DNA from 3 places in the Hyphomicrobium nitrativorans NL23 genome. Region 2 is predicted to be linked to each of the others. Evidence: predicted binding sites of a transcription regulator. Region 2 holds the regulator's gene; each other region holds the start of a gene.

Region 1 (6,601 bases), 110 kb from region 2:
CAGCTCATCAAGGACAAGCTGATCCATCCCTATCTCGACCTGAACCTTGAATATTACGACCTCGGCGTCGAAAGCCGCGACAAGACCAACGACCAGATCACCATCGACGCCGCCAATGCCATCAAGACGCACGGCGTCGGCGTCAAGTGTGCGACGATCACGCCCGACGAAGCGCGCGTCGAAGAGTTCAAGCTGAAGGAGATGTGGAAGAGCCCGAACGGCACCATCCGCAACATCCTGGGCGGCGTGATCTTCCGCGAGCCCATCATCGCGCGCAACGTGCCGCGCCTCGTGCCCGGCTGGACTCAACCCATCGTCATCGGCCGCCACGCCTTCGGCGACCAGTACCGCGCGACGGATTTCAAGTTCCCCGGCAAGGGCCGCCTCACGATGCGCTTCGAGGGCGAAGATGGCGAGGTCATCGAGCGCGAGGTGTTCAAGGCTCCGTCGAGCGGCATCGCGCTCGCCATGTACAATCTCGACGACAGCATCCGTGACTTCGCGCGGGCCTCGTTCAACTACGGGCTCGGACGCGGATATCCGGTCTACCTCTCGACCAAGAACACCATTCTCAAAGTGTACGACGGCCGCTTCAAGGACATCTTCCAAGACGTCTTCGATGCGGAGTTCGCGGACGCCTTCAAAGCCAAGAAGATCGTCTACGAGCACCGCCTGATCGACGACATGGTTGCGTCCGCCTTGAAGTGGTCCGGCGGCTATGTCTGGGCTTGCAAGAACTACGACGGCGACGTGCAGTCCGACACCGTCGCGCAAGGCTTCGGCTCGCTCGGTCTGATGACGAGCGTGCTCATGACGCCCGACGGCCGGACGGTGGAAGCCGAAGCCGCCCACGGCACGGTCACGCGTCACTACCGCGAACACCAGAAGGGCAAGGAGACCTCCACCAATTCCATCGCCTCCATCTTCGCCTGGTCGCGGGGCCTCGCCCATCGCGCCAAGCTCGACGGCAACGACGATCTCGCCCGCTTCTCGGCCACGCTGGAGAAAGTGTGCGTCGACACCGTCGAAGCGGGCTTCATGACGAAGGATCTCGCGCTGCTTGTCGGTCCCGACCAGACGTGGCTGTCGACGACGGGCTTCCTCGACAAGATCGACGAGAACCTGAAAAAGGCCATGACGAAGCCAGCCGCCTGATCGGGGATCCGGATGCTGAAGCGGATCGTCACGGCTCTGGGTGCCGCACTTGCCGGGCTGTTTCCGGCGGCGCGCGCCGTCGCGGCGCCCGGCGACCCGCCTGCCTACACGGCGGCCTTCGAGAAAGCGTTCACGCCGGGCTTTACCGTCGCGACACGGACCACGCTCAACGGCGAGACTGTCGTCGAAACGGTGCCCTTCAGGACCGTCGAAGCGGGCACGCTGAAACTTCCGAGCGGACGCATCTCGGCCGCGGACCCCTTCATTGCCCTCAGCGATGCCAAACCCTTTGCTGAAGCGGTGCCGCGCGGCGTGTTTCCCGTGCGCCTCGCCGTCGGAGAGTTTCCGCGCGGGGGTGTTCGCGTCGCATTCGCGCGTGTGGATTTCTCGGCAACACCCGTCGTGCGCTGGTCGCTCGCCGTGCCTGAAGGCCAGAGCCTCTCCACGCTGAAAAACGACGAGATCTTCGGCTACGGCGTGGACGCAGGAACCGGCGCGTTCTTCGATCCCGTGGCGAGCAAAGCGGCCGGCCAACTTCTCGATGCCAATCCCGATGCGTGGGAAGACTGGCAGACCGAAGGCGAAGCGAACGGTCCGAAGGTCATCGGCCCCTACTCGTTCCTGCTCGACCTCGATCTGGGCGACGCCAACGCGATTATGTTTCACAGCGGATGGGGCGACGGCTTCTACGCGTCGTGGTTTGGCTTCGACGCGGACGGCAACGTCGCGGCCCTGGTCACAGATTTCCAAACCATCGATTGGGCGACGGCCGACTGGTAAGTCTAGGCTCCAAACCCAATCAGGATGGCGTCACGATGAGATAAGATTGATCGAGGGCCAGGAGAAGCGCGAAGAGCGATGCCTACGCATCGGTCGAGCGCTTCATGCCGGAGGCGTGCTTCCAGCACGACGCAAGGTTTTGCAAACCATAGAGGTTTGCTGCGACCTCGCTCCTGCCAGCCGAACAAAAGCCCTCGCGTCGTGATGCCGTCCTGATTGGGTTTGGAGCCTAGGGCAGGATTGCGCCCGAACGAACTCCAGCCCGAAGGGCTCGGGGCGCGACTGCACCCCCGCGGGTCAAGGCGGAGCCATGCTCCGCATGGACTGCCGCGGCCATCCACAAAGCCCCCCCTTGATCGATGCCTTTTTCAGCTTGCGTCCGCAGAACGAAAAAAGAGCACACGTAGCTTTGAACGCCGCGTGATCCGCGGTTTTGACCGCGATCAAGTCTACATGCCTCGCCATCGGCATCCTGCCCGCAACACGCTGCCGCGAAGGCAGAGGCCATTGCGAGGAGGAGCGCCCATGAACGAGTTCGTGAGAAAGATCGAAGCCGCAGACAATCCCTGGAACCCGGCCGAATTCGAAGCAGCACTTCGCGCCGTCGGACCCGAGCGCTACCACGATCTTCACCCCTTCCATAAGCTCCTGCACGGCGGCAAGCTTTCGAAAGGGCAAGTCGCGGCCTGGGCGCTCAACCGCTACTGCTACCAGGAGGCGATCCCGCGCAAGGACGCGGCCTTCATGAGCCGTACGCACGACCGCGCGCTGCGCCGCGAATGGATCCACCGTATCCACGATCACGACGGCACGCCGCCGGAAGAGGAAGGCGGCATCGAACGCTGGCTCGTGCTCACGGACTGTCTCGGGCTCGACCGCGATTACGTGACAGGCATGAAGGGTGCGTTGCCCGCCACGCGCTTTGCCGTCGAAGCCTACGTGCGGTTCGTCGTCGAGCAGCCGCTGGTGGTGGCGGCCGCCTCGTCTCTCACGGAGCTGTTTGCGCCGTCGATCCACCGCGAGCGCATCGCCGGCATGCTGGCCAACTACGGCTTCGTCAACGACGACGTCATGGCCTATTTCAAGCGCCGTCTCTCGCAGGCCCCGCGCGACGCCACCTTCGCGCTCGAATTCGTGAAAACCTATGCGACGACCCGCGAACTGCAGGACGCCTGCGTGGAAGCCGTTCGATTCAAATGCAACGTCCTGTGGGCACAGCTCGACGCGCTTCATCACGCCTATGTCGTGGGCTTGATCCCGCCGGGCGCTTACCGCCCCGAGGGCATGTAGGGCCGCAGAAAAACTCTTCCCTCGTGTTCCGGCCGGGACAGAGATGAGGAACGAGCGCTGGCAAGGTCCCCGTGATGGAGCTGTCCAAACGGGGACCGCTCCCCGGATCATGGGAGACGCCCAATGCTGTTCAAAGCGATCGCCATCCTTCTCTCGACCTTGTTTCTTGCCGCCGTCCAGATGTCGGCCGCGGGCGCAGGCTGCAGCCCGGGTCACGGAGCTAAAGCGAGCGTCTTGAAAAAGTCGGCAGCGAAGCAATCACGTGCCCGCAAGGCGATGCAGATGCGCGCAGCCGCCCAGAAGCGCAAAGCCCGTCAGGTTCAGGAGGCTCGCGCGCGCAAGGCGGCACCCCCGCCCGCGACGGATACAGCCGGGATCGTGACGAGCGACGATGCGGGACAGGAACGGAGCGTCGCAACCACCGTCGAAACGTGCACCCGCTTCATTGCCTCCACCGGCACGACGGTCTCGGTTCCCTGCTCGACGGAATGACGGAAGCACTCGCAGCCGCCCGGAGGCTTCGGGTACACACCCTCACCATCCCATGATCCGGCGCACGCCCTGCCAGCACAGATGGATCAAAAGCGGTCCCAACAGCGCCAAAACACCCGCGAAACTCCAGTTGAAGAGCCGCTGGCGCTCAAGCCGGTCCGCATACTCGGCGCGCGAAAGGGCCACGATGCTGTCGGCATGAAATCCGAGCCCGCCCCCCGCTGCGGACACAAGACGGCCGATGGCCATCACCGGCGACTGAGTAACGATGCCTTGGATCGTGATCGCACTTCTCGTCGCGGTCGGCCCCTCGTCGATCCGCATGGCATCCGTCCAATCCGGTAGCAGTCGATCGAAGGTATACGTCTCGTTCGCGAGTTTGTAGGTGCGCGACCCGGCCTCCACCTCAATGAGCGGTTTTGCCTGATCAATCACCTCGATCCAACTGATGCTCCGCACGCCGCCGCCCCGTTGGCGTTCGCGAATGTAGGCGACGAATTCTTTGTAGCGGGCGGGCTCGGATGCCGAAATGCGCCCGTCGAGAATTGCCATTTCTCCCGGCGCCACCCCGCGCACGTCGGGGAGCGTGCGCACGAGGTTTTCCTTCGCCGCGATCGTCCAGATATCGTAAAGAATGTACCCCACGCCATAGACGGACATCACACCGAGAGCGCCAACGATGGCAATGAGCGCAACGAAAAAGACGTTGGGCGGGGGCAGTTCCTTGGGTCGCGGAAAAGTTCGCGGCGGCGTATAGCCAGGCTGCTGCTCGCGCTTCGTTTTACGGGATCGGCGTTGGTTCACGGCTCAATTCGGTCGGAGGTATACGGAGGTTCAAGCGCTTCGACCTTGCCTGAGCCTGACCGGCCTGTGAAGGGGCATTGCCTCTTGAAATGTTCCCATTTTGTTCTATTCTTTCTCTGGACCTGTTTGAACCCACCGGAGAAAGCCCGATGCCTCACGAAACGGCGCGCGCGGCCGCCGTGCGCGCGCTGCGCCAGCAGCTTGCCCGCCTGGAGGGCGTGCCGAAAGGAGAGCATGACGCTCTTTCGTTCGGCGTCCCGGCGCTCGACCGCCACCTCCCGCACGGCGGACTGGCTTTCGGGACGCTTCACGAGATCGCGCCTGCCACGGAAGCCGACCTGCCTTCGGCCTTCGGCTTCATGCTCGCGCTCCTCGGCCGGATGCCGGAGAAAACGCCGCTGCTTCTCCTGCTCGCCGCGAAGAAGCTCATGCGGTGCGGGCGTCCCCATGGCGCGGGCCTCAACGCATTCGGCCTCGCCCCCGCACGTCTGACGCTGGTCGAAACCACGGACGAAGCCGAAGCCCTCTGGGCCACGGAGGAAGCCCTCCGCGCCGATGGTCCCGCTGCTGTTGCGAGCGTGCTCGGCGGCAAAATCGATCTCAAGACGAGCCAGCGATTGCATCACACGGCCCGCGAAGCCGGCCTGCCGCTGCTGCTTCTGCGGCCGGACGGCATCGCGCCTGTCCCGACGGCCACCACGCGCTGGCGCATCGGCCGGGCTCCGGCCACACGCGACCGCTTCGGTCTGGTGGCGGCTTGGCGCTGGCATGTCACGCTCGAACGGTGCCGCAACGGACGGCCGGGAGACTGGGTGTTGGAGTTCGATCATGCCACGCATCGTTTCGCTCTGGCTGCCGCAGTGGCCGGTGCATCGCCGGCTCTCGGCAGAGCAGCGGGAACTACGTGCGACGGAGCGGAAGCACCCGCCGCGCGCGCCGGTTGATCCCACGCGGCCCTTCGTCATCGCCGAAGCGTCGGAAACGGCCCCTCGCATCGTCGCCGTCAATCCGGCTGCGGCAGATGCCGGTCTCGTCGCCGGCATGCGCCTTGCTGACGCGCGCGCACGCCTGGGTAGCCTGCAGGTGCGCGAAGCCGATCCCACCGCCGACACGGCCGCACTCGAACGTCTCGCACATTGGGCCACGCGCTACACGCCCTCCGTCGCGCTCTTCGAAGCCGAGAGCGGAACCGACGGCCTCTTCCTCGACATCACCGGGGCAGCGCACCTCCTGGGCGGAGAAAAAAACCTGCTCGCGGATCTCGCAAAGCGCCTTGCTGCCGCCGCTCTTCCGGCGCGCCTCGCCGTTGCAGAGACGCCTGGCGCCGCCTGGGCACTCGCGCATTTTGCGCGCACAAACCGCCCGATCCTGCAGGCGGGAACGGAAGCCGACGCTCTCGCTCCATTACCCGTCGAAGCGCTCCGCCTCGATCCCGCAACCGCCGCTGCCCTGCGCCGCCTCGGCCTGAAACGCGTCGGCACGCTCATCGGCCAGAACCGCGCGCCCTTCGCCGCGCGCTTCGAAAAGGAGTTTCTGCTTCGCCTCGACCGGGCGCTCGGCCGCGCACCCGAACCGCTGGCGTTTCTCAGTCCTCCGTCCGCATACACGCAAGGCCGCACGCTGCTCGAACCCATCGACAGCGAGGAGGCTATCGTCGCCGTCGCAACGCGCTTGATGGGCGATCTCGTGCCCCGCCTCGAAGCGGACGGCAGAGGCGCACGCGCTCTGCGGCTCACTCTCTATCGCGTCGACGGCGTCGCGCACGAGGTTCCGCTCGGTCTCGCACTTCCGACCCGGAGCCCCGAGCACGTCGCGCGCCTCCTCCGTCTCCGCCTCGAACGGCATGCGCGAAGCCTCGAAGCAGGCTTCGGCTTCGAGACGCTCCGTCTTTCCGTCACCGTGGCCGAGGCAATGGCGCCGCGCCAACGCACCTTCGCGCGGTCGGACGAAACGGAAAGAGCGCGCCGCTGTACGCGTCTTCACGACGCCCTGCGTCAGCGCCTCGGCCCGCAAAGCGTCCGCCATCTGGCGCCCGCCGAAAGTCACGTCCCTGAACGCAGCCAGATCTCCTGCATCGCGC
Region 2 (6,601 bases):
TGTCATCTAGACTAAGGGGGCGTTCGGCGATCAGGAACAGGGCCTGCGCGAGCAGGTCCGCGATCGTCTTGGCGCGTTCCCGGATCGCGGGAAGGGCTGAGGCGAGTTTGTCCCAGCCCACGGCGTCGAAGCGTTGGGCGAGATCGGCGCCGGTGGCCGCGCTCGGAATGAGCGCCTCGACCTCGCGCGCCAGCGCGACGTCTGCGCGGGGCGGCGCTTTCGGGTCCACGGGCAGCGCACGCAGGCTCGCAAAATCGAGATGCGGGAGAAGGTCCTTCGCGCGCGCAAGCAACTCGGCTTCTTCCGCGCCGCGCACGTAATGCCCGTTCAGATCGTCGAGCTTCTTGAAGTCAAAGCGGGCCGGGCTCTTGTTGGTGTCGTCGATGTCGAACCAGCGGACGAGATCCTCCGTCGACATGATCTCGTCGTCGCCGTGACTCCAGCCGAGGCGCACGAGATAGTTGCGCAGCGCCGCCGGCAGGTAGCCCATCGCGCGATATTCTTCGACGCCCTGCGCGCCGTGGCGCTTCGAGAGCTTGGCACCGTCGCTGCCATGGATCAGCGGCACGTGCGCCCATACCGGCACATCCCATCCCATGCCGCGATAGATCTGCGTCTGGCGCGCGGCGTTCGTCAGGTGATCGACGCCGCGGATCACGTGCGTCACACCCATGTCGTGGTCGTCCACCACCACGGCCAAATTGTAGGTGGGGTTGCCGTCGCTCCTGAGGATGATGAGGTCGTCGAGCTCCTTGTTCTGGAACACGACACGGCCCTGCACGCGGTCCTCGATCACCGTCTCGCCTTCGCGCGGGGCCTTGAGGCGCACGGCGAAGGGCTGGCCCTCGGGTGCGTCGGCGGGATCGCGGTCGCGCCAGGGCGACTGAACCGTGAAGGGGCGCTTCTCGGCTTCCGCCGCCTTGCGCATCTGATCGAGTTCCTCAGGCGTGAGGTAGCAGCGGTAGGCCGCGCCTTGCGCGAGCAGAGCCTCCGCCACCTCGCGATGACGGTCCGCCTGCGAGAACTGAGAGACGGGCTCGCCGTCCCAGTCGAGTTCGAGCCAGCGCAGGCCATCGAGAATGGCCGCGACCGCCGCCGGATTGTTGCGCTCGCGATCCGTATCCTCGATGCGCAGCAGGAACGTCCCGCCCTTCGCTTTGGCGTAGAGCCAGTTGAACAGCGCGGTGCGCGCTCCGCCGATGTGGAGATACCCGGTGGGGGATGGGGCGAAGCGCACGACGGGCGCGCGTGCCGGGCTCGATGAAGTCTCGGTCATAGAGGGTTTGGCTCAGGTTTGAGAGGTTTGGGCGCCCGTGTAGCATAGCCCGGCGCAATGAGACTAGCTCAGGCGTGCGGGGGAGAGGGCGAAGGTGAACGTATCCGGCGGAAACGAAAGGCGGAATGGGCCTTTTGTCTCGGATTTTCCGCACGATTCGCGCTCCTTGACCGCGCGCTGGAGCCCGATGGCCCGGCTGGAAGAGGAGCGCGCCCGCTGGTTCGTGTGGCTGCCGGTCTTCGTCGGTCTCGGCATCGCGCTCTACTTCGCGCTGCCCTTGGAGCCCAGCCTTTGGGCCGCCTTGGGAGGGCTGGCGGCGGCCTCGGCGCTGCTCGTGGCGAGCGGGAGGCCCGGGCTGATCCGCCTCGCGGCGGTGGCTCTATTCGCGGTTGCGCTCGGCTTCGCCGTTTCGAAAGCGCGAACGGAATGGACGCGCGCGCCGGTGCTCGGCCACGAGATGCGCTTTGCCGACGTGCGCGGCATCGTGGAATTGATCGAGCCGCGCGCGACACGAGGCGAGCGGCTCACCCTCCGCGTGACGTCGATCCGCGGGCTATCGGCGGATGCAACACCGAAGCGGGTGCGCCTCTGGGTTCTGAAGACGCGGGACGGGTTGAAGCCAGGCGATGCGGTGCGTCTTCGCGCAACCTTGAGGCCGCCGCCGATGCCCGCATTGCCCGGCGGATACGATTTCGCGCGCATGGCCTGGTTTCAAGGTCTCGGCGCGACGGGTTATGCGCTCGCCGCCGCCGAGATCGAAGCGCCGCCCGAAGGATACGCGCAGAGCGCGACGCGGGCTGTACGCCTTTCGCTCGAACGCTTGCGGCTCGAAATCGGCGAGCGCATTCGCGCCGTCGTGCCGGGCGAGACAGGCCAGATCGCCGTGTCGCTGATCACGGGCGAGCGCGGCGGCATCACCGACGCGACGAACGACGCCTACCGCGACTCCGGCCTCATCCACATCCTGTCGATCTCGGGCCTGCACATGGTGATCATGGCGGGTGCCGTGTTTCTCTCGGCGCGGGTTCTGCTCGCGCTGTTTCCGGCCGTTGCGCTGCGGATCTCGACGAAGAAATGGGCGGCCGTCGCCGGTCTCGTCGGCGCGACCGGATATCTCCTCATCTCGGGGGCCGCAATCGCCACCGTCCGCGCCTTCATCATGATTTCGATCATGTTCGTCGCGGTCCTGCTCGACCGGCAGGCGCTCGCAATGCGCAACGTCGCGCTCTCGGCGCTTCTCATCCTGCTCGTCATGCCGGAAAGCCTGCTCGATCCGGGTTTCCAAATGTCGTTCGCGGCCGTCATCGCGCTGATTGCCGGATACGAATTGATCCGGCGGCGCACAGAGCAAACGACTTTCGGCGGATGGGGGAAACTGGGCGTCGTTTTTCTCGGCGGCATCCTGCTCTCGACCGTGATCGCGAGCCTCGCGGTGGCGCCCATCGGCATCTATCACTTCCACAAAAGCCAGCAATACGCCGTGCTCGCCAATCTCATTGCCGGGCCCGCCGTCAATATCGTCATCATGCCGGCGGCGCTGCTCACCCTTGTCCTGATGCCGTTCGGGCTCGAATGGCTGGCGCTGCCAATCATGGCGCTCGGAATCGATTTCATGAGCTGGACGGCCTACGTCGTCGCCGCGCTTCCGGGCGCGGTGGGCGTGATCCCGGAAATCCGCGGGACCGCGTTCGCGCTCATGGTCGCGGGCGGGCTGTGGCTGATGCTCTGGCAAACGCGGTGGCGGCTCTGGGGGCTTCCCGTCATCGCCGCGGGCGCGCTGCTCGCTGGCGGAAAGGAACGGCCGGATATTCTTGTGGGACGCGGGGGCGACCTCGTGGCGGTGCGGGGCGCCGACGGCCTGCTCGTTGCCACGCGCGGGGCGTCCGGAAATTTCGAGCTCGGCCGCTGGCTCGAACACGATGGCGATGCGCGCGGGGCCCGCGCCGCGCGGGAGGCTCGCGGTCTTTTGTGCGACGGGGCGGGCTGCATCGGCGAGACAAAGGGGCTTCGTATCGCGATTGCCCGCCATTCCTCCGCCACGGCGGAAGACTGTGCGCATGCGGATATTCTTGTCGGCGGGCCGCGTCGTCCGCGCGGGTGCGACAGGCCGCTCGCTGTTTTCGATCGCGCGGCATTGCGGCGCAACGGCGCGCACGCGGTTTATATTCAAGACGAAGCGGAGAGCCCGGACCGCAACGCGCCCCGCGTGGTGCGGGCGGAATCGGTGGCCGCACGGCGCGGCGTGCGCCCATGGACGGAACGCCCCGAGCGGCCGAGGCGCTCGAATCGCACGCGCGACGCGTCGCCCGGCGCTTCCATCGGCTCCGCCGCTCCGCTTGCCGATCAGTAGCGCCGGATGAGGCCGACGAGACGGCCCTGGATGTCCACTTGATCGGGACCGAAGATGCGCGTTTTGAATTCCGGATTGGCCGCTTCGAGCGCAACCGTCGAACCCTTTTTGCGCAGGCGCTTCAAGGTGGCTTCCTCGTGCTCGACGAGGGCGACGACGATGTCGCCGTTCTCGGCCGTTTCACAGCGACGGATGATGACGGTGTCGCCATCGTGAATACCGGCTTCGATCATCGAATCGCCTTTGACTTCGAGGGCGAAGTGCTCGCCGTTGGTCAAAAGGTCGGGCGGGCAGGCGATGTCATGCGTGTGGTTCTGGATCGCGGAGATCGGGACGCCCGCCGCGATGCGCCCCATCACCGGCACCGAAACGGTGCGGCTATCGAGCATGTGCGAGGGAGGGAGCGAAATATCCGGCGCGCGCGATTTCGCGCCTTCGATCACGCTCGGCTGGAATCCGACGCGGCGGAGTGCCTCTGCGGCCTGTGCGGTGGAGCTTTCTGGCAGCTTCAGCACTTCGATGGCGCGTGCCCGGTGGGGCAGGCGGCGGATGAAGCCACGCTCGACCAGCGCCGTGATGAGGCGGTGGATGCCGGATTTGGATTTGAGATCGAGCGCGTCCTTCATCTCGTCGAACGACGGCGGGACGCCATCGGCCTGCATACGCTCGTGGATGAAGAGCAGAAGCTCTTTCTGCTTCGACGTCAGCATTCATGCCTCCCGTGCAAGGCCCGGACTTCCAAGGCCGAGAGTTATTCCGCCTACGACGTTCCGGCGGCGCGCCCTTCACGGGAACGCCGATGCGCCACAACGGCGAGGATCAAAACGGGCGATCCCTGTCTGCGGCGTTTCTGCCGCAAGCCCCGAAATCAGACCTTCGTCCGTATCCTGTCCGTGCCGGCTCGATCCGCAAAGCCGGATGACGCGTCGAAACCCGAGTCGTAAGACTCACCTAAACAAATCGTGAATGTACGCTAATCGTTCCCGGCTCGTTCTGCAAGCGCAACCTGTAATGAGGTAGTGTCTCAGTTTGAAATTTGGGGCGTTAAGGCGCCAGAAACCGAGACCGGCGAATCTCCGTGTAGGGGGAACCGTCGTGCTAGCTGACCCGTCTCGCGTACTTGCCCGATTGCGAGAGTCCGGAATACCGGACGATCATCCATTCGCCCTGGCGTCCATGATGCTCAAGCGGTTCAAAGGGGACTGGCAGGAGGCAGATGCTGAGTGCCGGCGATGTGCAAGCCGGCTTCTGGATGCTGGAAAGCTGGACGATGCCGCAGTCATGAGCCTCGCTGCCCGGATCTGCGTGTTCTACGGTGAGGCAAGGTAGCCTTCGGAAGGCGGGCAAAATCCCGCTCAACCCAATCCTTAAGCGGTGAAAGAGGCAGACTTGAGAATGGGACGGCAAGAGGCTCGACCATCAGGTAGTCGTCAACCTCATCGTGGTCGATAATGCCGGACAATGCCTCTGCCACGTCTCGACATCGAAGGTCGTGTGTAAAGCAGTACGCGCGTACGAGCTTGCCTTGCCACACGCTTCTAACGTTCACGAGAGCCCGCCTAACTCGATTATCAAGGCGAGTAACGTCGGATTCTTCCGCCTCTGACGGGCACTGGACAATGAGTAGCTTTCGCGCCCTCGCAGGTCGTGGCTCGGACACTGGGAAAAGATCGCGCACGATGCTCTCGCTCGTGCGATGAACTTCGATTTCCTCTTCCCATTCTTCATCCCAAACCATTTCTCGCGGTGCGTGGCAGGAGTAAACACCAACCTCGACGACCTCAAAACTGTCCACCCAGCTTGGAGCGCCATCCCGACCAAACATGGAGATTTCGATTGCCTCATTGGGGTCGGGCGCCACACAGAAGATAAGAACTTCATGCGCAAGAATTGTCGGCACGGGCCTGGGACCGTACGGGTCAGGGTAAAATGAAAGAGGGTCTTTCCGGGCTTGATAGAAAATTTCGTGCAGTATGCTGTACTTGGCGCGCACAAAAGCGAGATGCGAGTACCGCATGATCACCTCATAGCATCTATATCTTCTATGCGATTCTGCCTGATTCGCGCTTCTTGTAGGTCGCCGGTCGGCCGGGCTTCGGAGCGACCGCATCCATCCGCTCAATCAGGTCTTCGAACGACAGCAGCTTGTCCGTAAGCCCTGCGGCCATAGCGGGCGAGACGCGCAGCGTCTTGTGGATGCGGCACCAGTTGTAAAAGTAGAAGTAGAGCGAGAGCGCGTGACGGTGGTTTTGCGAGCTTCTTTGAGAAGGCGTTGGACAGGCGGGTGAACCGCTTCATGCTCATACGCATGGTGAGGTTCTGCCGCTCTACGTAGGACGTGGAGATGTGCTTCGCGTCCGGCTTACCCACGATAGGCGTCTTCTTCGCACCGATGCACTCAGGCGGGCTGTACTTGCGCTCAGACGCTTCCGCACCGCGGCCTTTAGGAACGTCGCCGTAGATCTTCACGAGTTGGGCAAAGTCGATGTCTGTGCCGCCGAAAGCCTGCTCAACGGCCACGAGGTAGTGCTTGAGGCCGTCCGTCGTGAGTTGGACCCGATTAGCGAGACGGCCCTTCAGGTCATCCATGAAGGCATAGGCCCAGTATGCGTCGCGCTGCCCGACGGCCCAGCTACAGATCAGCTTGCTGTCCGCGTCGAGCGCCGTCCACGTCCAGACATCGCCCGCTCCCTTCGGAGGAGACTTGGCGTCCACGACGTTCTTGTTCTTCGCGTAGACGAACGACCAGATCTCGTCACACTGGATACGCTGCGATTGGAGACCGCGCACGTTCTCGTCGTGGAAGGCGAGAGCGGCCCGGCCAGCCTCATCGAGCAGCTTGGAAACCGTGTTGATCGAGACATCGCACACCCTCGAAATCGAGCGCATGGACGATCCCTCGCAGAGAAGCGAGAGGATCTGGACGCGCTTAGCTAAGGGCAGTTTGTTCATGTCATTAATATATGAACTATTAT
Region 3 (6,601 bases), 150 kb from region 2:
GAGCGCTTCGCGCGACCAGTCGGCGTAGTTTTGGTTCAGCATGGCGAGATCGAGCAGCCATTCGCCGGGATAGTCGACGATGTCGAGGTTCAGGCGGCGGATGCCGAGCGAGCGTCTCAGCCAATGCTCCGGCGTGAAGGCGAGCGCGACGCGAACCTCGGAAATGCGGCGCGTGCTTTCAGGCCAGTCGGGCGGGGCGGCACTCAGCGCGGCGATGTGGGCTTCGTAATCGAAGCGGGGGATTTCGTCGTCGGGCTGCGGTTCGAGATTTGCCGACATGAGGCGGCCGTCGGCATAGGGCGCGAAGAACGGCAGCCGTCCGCCTTGGGTGAGATTGCGGATCAAGGTGGTGATGAACACCGTCTTCCCGGATCGGGCGAGGCCGGTCACGCCGAGACGCAGCGAAGGCGTCAGGTAATCCGCGATCCGGTCGCCGGTGCGAGTCCAGGTGTCGGTGACGGTCAGGGAAAGGTCGCGGACGTCCAAGGGAAACCTCATGAGGTGCTTCCCTACGTAGGCTCGGCGCTGCCGTGCCGCAAGCTTGGAGAGTCCGTTCTGCTTGTTCTTGCCCTGCGTGCCGTCTCAGCCGTGGAACACCACGACGACGCCTGCGCCGATCACGACGAGCCCCATCATCACGATGGTGGCGTTTCTCAGAAATTCGGCCATGCTCACTCCAGCGGGTGTGTCCGGCCGCGTGCATGTGCGGCGACATTAGCCGGAGGTTCTACGAGGCGGCGTGTGAACGGGAGCTGAAGGTGTGCCGGCTACGCGGCGTAGCTCCGCCGCGGCGTACGGAAGGGGGACGCGAACTTGAGCCCGATCGCATTGTCACGCTTCCACATGACGTCGCAGTCGACCTCTTTGCCATCGCTCGGGATGTAGAGCGTGAGGCGGTTTCTCAGAAGCGCAGGCTTGACGCTGCCGTCCCAGATTTCGACGCACGCTCCAAGGGCGGTGACATCGCGCAGCGTGCAGGCGCGGGGCGTCAGCATGCCCTTGGACACAATAAATCCGTCGAGAAGGCGCTGGCGCTTGCGGGTAAGCGCGCGATTGTTGTTAGTCCGGGGCGGTTGGCGCCGCTTGGGCTTGTTGGCGGGCGCGCCGCCTAATCCGATGGCCGCGGCGATCTTTTGAAAAAGGCTCATGGCAATCACGCAGATAAGGGCCGCCCGACGGGCGTTGTCCAGTGGGCTGAATAATACAGGACTTCATTTAACGACCCGCTAACGGGACGGCGGGCGCGGGGATGGTTCGTGCCTCCGCTTATTCGCCCTTGCGGCGGCTCATGAAGGCCAACCGCTCGAACAGGTGCACGTCCTGCTCGTTCTTGAGGAGCGCTCCCGCAAGCGGCGGGATGAGCTTGCGGCTTTCAGTTTCGCGCAACACAGCCGGATCGATGTCCTCGTTCATGAGCAGCTTCAGCCAGTCGAGGAGTTCCGACGTGGACGGCTTCTTCTTGAGGCCCGGAACGTCCCGCAGACTGTAGAAGATGCGCAGCGCGTCCCCAACCAGTCGGTTTTTGAGGTCGGGGAAGTGGACGTCGACGATCTGCTGCATCGTCTCGGGGTCGGGGAACTTGATGTAGTGGAAGAAGCAGCGCCGCAGGAAGGCGTCCGGCAGTTCCTTCTCGTTGTTGGAGGTAATGATGACGATCGGGCGCTGGCGGGCGCTCACCGTTTCGCCGGTCTCGTAGACGAAGAACTCCATGCGATCGAGTTCGAGAAGCAGGTCGTTCGGGAATTCGATGTCGGCCTTGTCGATCTCGTCGATGAGCAGCACGGGGCGCGCGTCGGCGACGAAAGCCTCCCACAGCTTGCCGCGCCGGATGTAGTTGCGGATGTCCTTCACGCGCTCGTCGCCGAGTTGGCCGTCGCGAAGGCGCGAGACGGCGTCGTACTCGTAGAGCCCCTGCTGGGCCTTGGTCGTCGACTTCACATGCCATTCGATGAGCGGGGCGCCGAGGGCGCGGGCGACCTCCTGGGCCAGCACGGATTTTCCGGTGCCCGGCTCTCCCTTGATCAGCAGCGGCCGCTCCAGCGTGATGGCCGCGTTCACGGCGACGGTAAGGTCTCGCGTGGCGACGTAGGAACTGGTGCCTTCGAAGCGTGTGGGGCCGGTCGTCGTCATGAATGGAAAACCTCCGTGGCGAATGCGGTCGTCTTAGGCGGAGCGCCCGCACGGGGCAAGGAATGAGGGGTGCGGGGGAGGGCCGCAGCGCGAACGGTCTCTGCAACCCGTCACGGCCGCGATCTCGTGCCGATAGCGCTCAGAGCCGGGAAACCATAGCGCTCCCCGAGACTTAGGCCGCCCGGTCCTTCCCCTGTCTTTTTACGCATAAACGGCGGATTTTCTTGACAGAAGCGGCCTCTGCCGCCAAGAGAGCGTCGCCGGAGCCAAGGAGTGCGGACGTTCAGTCACGCGGGGGCGTGACGGCGGCACTGGTGTTCGCGGCAGGCCCACGATTGGGAGGCCCTAAATGAGCAAGCGCGCCACGTCGAAGCCGGTCAAGAAGAAGACCGCCCAGAAGCCTGCGCCGAGGCCGCCCGCGAAATCAGCATCCGCGAAGCCTAAGACGACCAAGGCTGCCCGTGCGCCCGCCAAGAAGGCGCCCGCCAAAAGTCCGGCGAAAAAGGCGGTAGCCAAAGCCAAAGCACCCACAGCCAAGACCAGCGCGCCAGCGAAAAAACCGACTCCGAGCGCGACCAAACCGAGGACCCGGGCCATCGACAAAGCTCAAGACAAGAAGTTGACCAGCAAGACCAGCAGCTCTGAAATCGTGCTCCCGCCCGATTACCGGCCGTCGGAAGACGAGCCGTTCATGAGCGAAAAGCATCGGATGTATTTCCGCCAGAAGCTGATGAACTGGAAGGAAGAGATCATTCGCCAGACGAAGGAGACGCTGGCGGGGCTCCATGAGGATTCGACCCAGCACGCGGATCTGGCCGACCGGGCGACGTCGGAAACGGACCGGGCGCTGGAACTCAGGGCGCGGGATCGGCAGAGGAAGCTGATCGCCAAGATCGATGCGGCGCTGGCGCGGATCGAGGACGGCTCCTACGGCTATTGCGAGGAGACGGGCGAGCCGATCGGGCTGCGCCGGCTCGATGCGCGGCCGATCGCGACGCTCTCGCTCGAAGCGCAGGAACGCCACGAGCGGCGCGAACGCGTCTACCGGGAAGACTGATTTCCGGCTTTTCAGGATTGCGGTTCAAGTGCGCGGGGCAGCCAAATGGCGAGCCCCGCGTTCGTGTTATGCGCGGCGGTTTTTAAGCCGGGTCAGTCCTTCTTGCCGCCGACGGCGTCGAGCAGGCTGTCGAACATGTCGTTCGCCGTCGAGAACACGGCCGCGTTGGCGCGATAGGCGTGTTCGGCTTCCTTCATGGAGACGAGGCCTTCGACGGGGTTGCCCACGGGCAGCGCGCCGATGCGGACGCCGCGTCCGACCTCGACGGAGGGCGGCGCTTTCGGGACGTGCTTGATCCCCTCGACCGCGACCACCATCGCGGACCCCTCCAGCTTCTTGAGCTGGGCGGCCAAGCCTCGGCTGGCGATGGCGTAGACGGGAAGCATGAAGCGGCGGCTCTGTGAGAGGACTCAGACCGCCATCATGGCAGACCGCAATTAACAGGCTGTTAATGAATTCGTTCGAGCTGTAGACGAAACAGAACAAAACATGTACATAGAATCCAACGCCGAGTCGCCGGACAATCCTTAACATGCCATAAGGTGCCACATGACCAAGCCGCAGTTGCGTGTCGTCGAAGGGGGAGAGATGGACAAGTCACAGGCACTCGCTGCCGCGTTAGCGCAGATCGACAAGCTTCACGGCAAGGGCTCCATCATGCGTCTGGGGGCCGCCGACAAGATCGATATCGAGGCGGTGTCGACCGGGTCGCTGGGGCTCGATATTGCGCTGGGTATCGGCGGGCTTCCCAAGGGCCGCGTCGTCGAGATTTACGGGCCCGAGTCTTCCGGAAAGACCACGCTGACGCTTCAGGTGATCGCAGAAGCCCAGAAGAAGGGTGGAATCTGCGCCTTTATCGATGCGGAGCACGCGCTCGATCCCGGGTACGCCCGGAAGCTTGGGGTCAAGATCGAGGATCTTCTTATTTCGCAGCCGGACACCGGCGAGCAGGCCCTGGAGATCGCAGACACCCTCGTGCGCTCGGGCGCCATCGACGTGCTCGTCGTGGACAGCGTGGCCGCGCTGACACCGGAGGCCGAGCTTAATGGCGAGATGACGGATCTGCAGCCGGGCATGCAGGCGCGCCTGATGAGCAAGGCGCTGCGCAAGCTCACAGCCTCGATCAACAAATCGGGCACGATGGTGATCTTCATCAACCAGATCCGCATGAAGATCGGCGTGATGTTCGGCAATCCGGAGACGACGACAGGCGGCAACGCGCTCAAGTTCTATTCGTCGGTGCGCCTCGACATCCGCCGCATCGGGCAGATCAAGGAGCGCGAGGAGACGGTCGGCAACCAGACGCGCGTCAAGGTGGTCAAGAACAAGGTGGCGCCGCCCTTCAAGCAGGTCGAGTTCGACATCATGTACGGCGAGGGCATCTCGAAGACCGGCGAGTTGGTCGACCTCGGCGTCAAGGCGAACATCGTCGAGAAGTCGGGTGCCTGGTACGCCTACGATGGCCAGCGCATCGGGCAAGGCCGGGAAAACACCAAACTGTTCCTCAAGGAGAACCCGAAGATCGCGGCTGCTATCGAGACGGCGATCCGGGCGAATGCGGGCCTGATCGTCGACAAGATGCTGACGGAACCCGATACGGGTGCGAATGCGGACGGTGAGGAGCCGGACGAGGATGGCGTGCTGCCCGATACGGATACGCCGGACGACGGCTCCGCGAAGAAAGGAGCCCGCGCCGCAAAGCGCTGAAGGCTCGGCTCTTGCCCTGGGACCGTACGGCTTTATGGCTGGCGGCTGGTCTCCTGGTGCGGCGGGTGGGCGGAGCTGCGAGTGTTGCGAGGTTTTGGGGAAGCGCCGGGACGGCATGATCCGTCCGGGCGCTTTCGTCCGTTCCGGTGCTCTTGTCCGTTCCGCGCGTCTTCTGTTCTGGACAGGGCCCGGCCTTTGTGGACAGTGCCGGAACGGGTCGCTAAAAGCGGCCTCTGGCAGCATATTTCCCCGTATCCCGGCGCGCCGAGAGAACCTTCGGCGGCACGATCGTCCGGCCGGGCGGGACACATCGAGAGCATCAGATGACTGGCGTCAACGAGATCAGACGGGCGTTCCTGGACTACTTCCGGGCGGAGGGGCACGAGGTCGTGCCGTCTTCGCCGCTCGTGCCCCGCAACGACCCGTCGCTGATGTTCACGAACGCGGGCATGGTGCAGTTCAAGAACGTCTTCACCGGCCAGGAGACGCGGCCCTATGTGCGCGCGGCCTCGTCACAGAAGTGCGTGCGGGCGGGCGGCAAGCATAACGACCTCGACAACGTCGGCTATACGGCGCGCCACCACACGTTCTTCGAGATGCTCGGCAACTTCTCGTTCGGCGACTACTTCAAGGAGCGCGCGATCGAGCTTTCGTGGCGGTTGATCACCAAGGAATTCGGCATCGACCCGGCGCGGCTCTCCGTCACCGTCTATCATGAGGACGACGAGGCGCACGCGATCTGGAAGAAGCTCACCGGCTTCGGCGACGACAAGCTGATCCGCATCGCAACGAAGGACAACTTCTGGCAGATGGGCGACACGGGTCCATGCGGGCCCTGCACCGAAATTTTTTACGATCACGATCCGGACGGGAAGAAGGGCATTCCAGGCGGGCCGCCCGGCTCGGCGGATGCGGACGGCGACCGCTTCATCGAGATCTGGAACCTCGTGTTCATGCAGTACGAGCAGCTCGCGTCGGGCGAGCGTGTCGACCTGCCGAAGGCGTCTGTCGATACCGGCATGGGCCTCGAACGTATCGCGGCGGTGCTGCAGGGCACGCACGACAACTACGAGATCGATCTCTTCCGCCACCTGATTGCGTCGATCACGGACGAGTGCCGCAAGCTGGGCGCGCCGGATGCGCCCGAGGGCGTAGACGTGAAGCCTGCCCGGCGTGTGATCGCCGATCACTTGCGCGCGACGAGCTTCCTAATCGCGGACGGCGTGCTGCCGTCCAACGAAGGGCGCGGGTACGTGCTCCGCCGCATCATGCGCCGCGCGATGCGCTATGCGCATCAGCTCGGCTGCAACGATCCTCTGATGTACCGGCTCGTGCCGTCGCTCGTGCGCGAGATGGGGACCGCTTATCCCGAGCTTGGCCGCGCCGAAGCGCTGATCACGGAAACGCTCAAGCTCGAAGAGACGCGCTTCAAGAAGACGCTCGGCAATGGGCTCAAGCTGCTTGGCGAAGCCTCCGAAACGCTCAAGGCGGGCGACGTGTTTCCGGGCGATGTGGCGTTCCGCCTTTACGATACATACGGTTTCCCGCTCGATCTCACGGAGGATGCGCTCCGCGCGCGCGGGATCGGCGTCGACACGGCTGCCTTCGATGCCGCGATGGCGAAACAGAAGGAGGAAGCGCGCCGGGCCTGGAAGGGGTCCGGGGAAGCCGCGACCGAAGAGATCTGGTTCGAAATCAAGGACGCGA

What was found. The regulator LexA, encoded in region 2, represses DNA repair genes until DNA is damaged. The targets are predictions, from matches to a motif close to TGTTCNNNNTGTGTTCNG.
Region 1: a site for LexA is predicted at 4,612-4,629, ahead of W911_RS18175 (ImuA family protein). Genes of this name have one in related genera too.
Region 3: a site for LexA is predicted at 3,666-3,683, ahead of recA (recombinase RecA). Genes of this name have one in related genera too.

The regions. Positions count from the first base shown of each region.
Region 1 is NC_022997.1:2,441,455-2,448,055, forward strand. Features, by position in the region: gene W911_RS11405 (NADP-dependent isocitrate dehydrogenase) at 1-1,155, shown strand, start outside; gene W911_RS11410 (DUF4241 domain-containing protein) at 1,168-1,935, shown strand; gene pqqC (pyrroloquinoline-quinone synthase PqqC) at 2,461-3,225, shown strand; gene W911_RS11420 (hypothetical protein) at 3,349-3,717, shown strand; gene W911_RS11425 (hypothetical protein) at 3,760-4,521, opposite strand; gene W911_RS18175 (ImuA family protein) at 4,671-5,465, shown strand; gene W911_RS11435 (Y-family DNA polymerase) at 5,350-6,601, shown strand, end outside.
Region 2 is NC_022997.1:2,329,481-2,336,081, reverse strand. Features, by position in the region: gene gltX (glutamate--tRNA ligase) at 1-1,276, opposite strand, end outside; gene W911_RS10865 (ComEC/Rec2 family competence protein) at 1,464-3,626, shown strand; gene lexA (transcriptional repressor LexA) at 3,620-4,336, opposite strand; partial or broken gene W911_RS10855 (IS1 family transposase) at 5,669-6,578, opposite strand.
Region 3 is NC_022997.1:2,481,033-2,487,633, reverse strand. Features, by position in the region: gene W911_RS11575 (YcjX family GTP-binding protein) at 1-498, opposite strand, end outside; gene W911_RS11570 (hypothetical protein) at 768-1,148, opposite strand; gene W911_RS11565 (AAA family ATPase) at 1,267-2,130, opposite strand; gene W911_RS18770 (hypothetical protein) at 2,476-2,727, opposite strand; gene dksA (RNA polymerase-binding protein DksA) at 2,822-3,187, shown strand; gene W911_RS11550 (flagellar basal body rod C-terminal domain-containing protein) at 3,280-3,573, opposite strand; gene recA (recombinase RecA) at 3,737-4,894, shown strand; gene alaS (alanine--tRNA ligase) at 5,218-6,601, shown strand, end outside.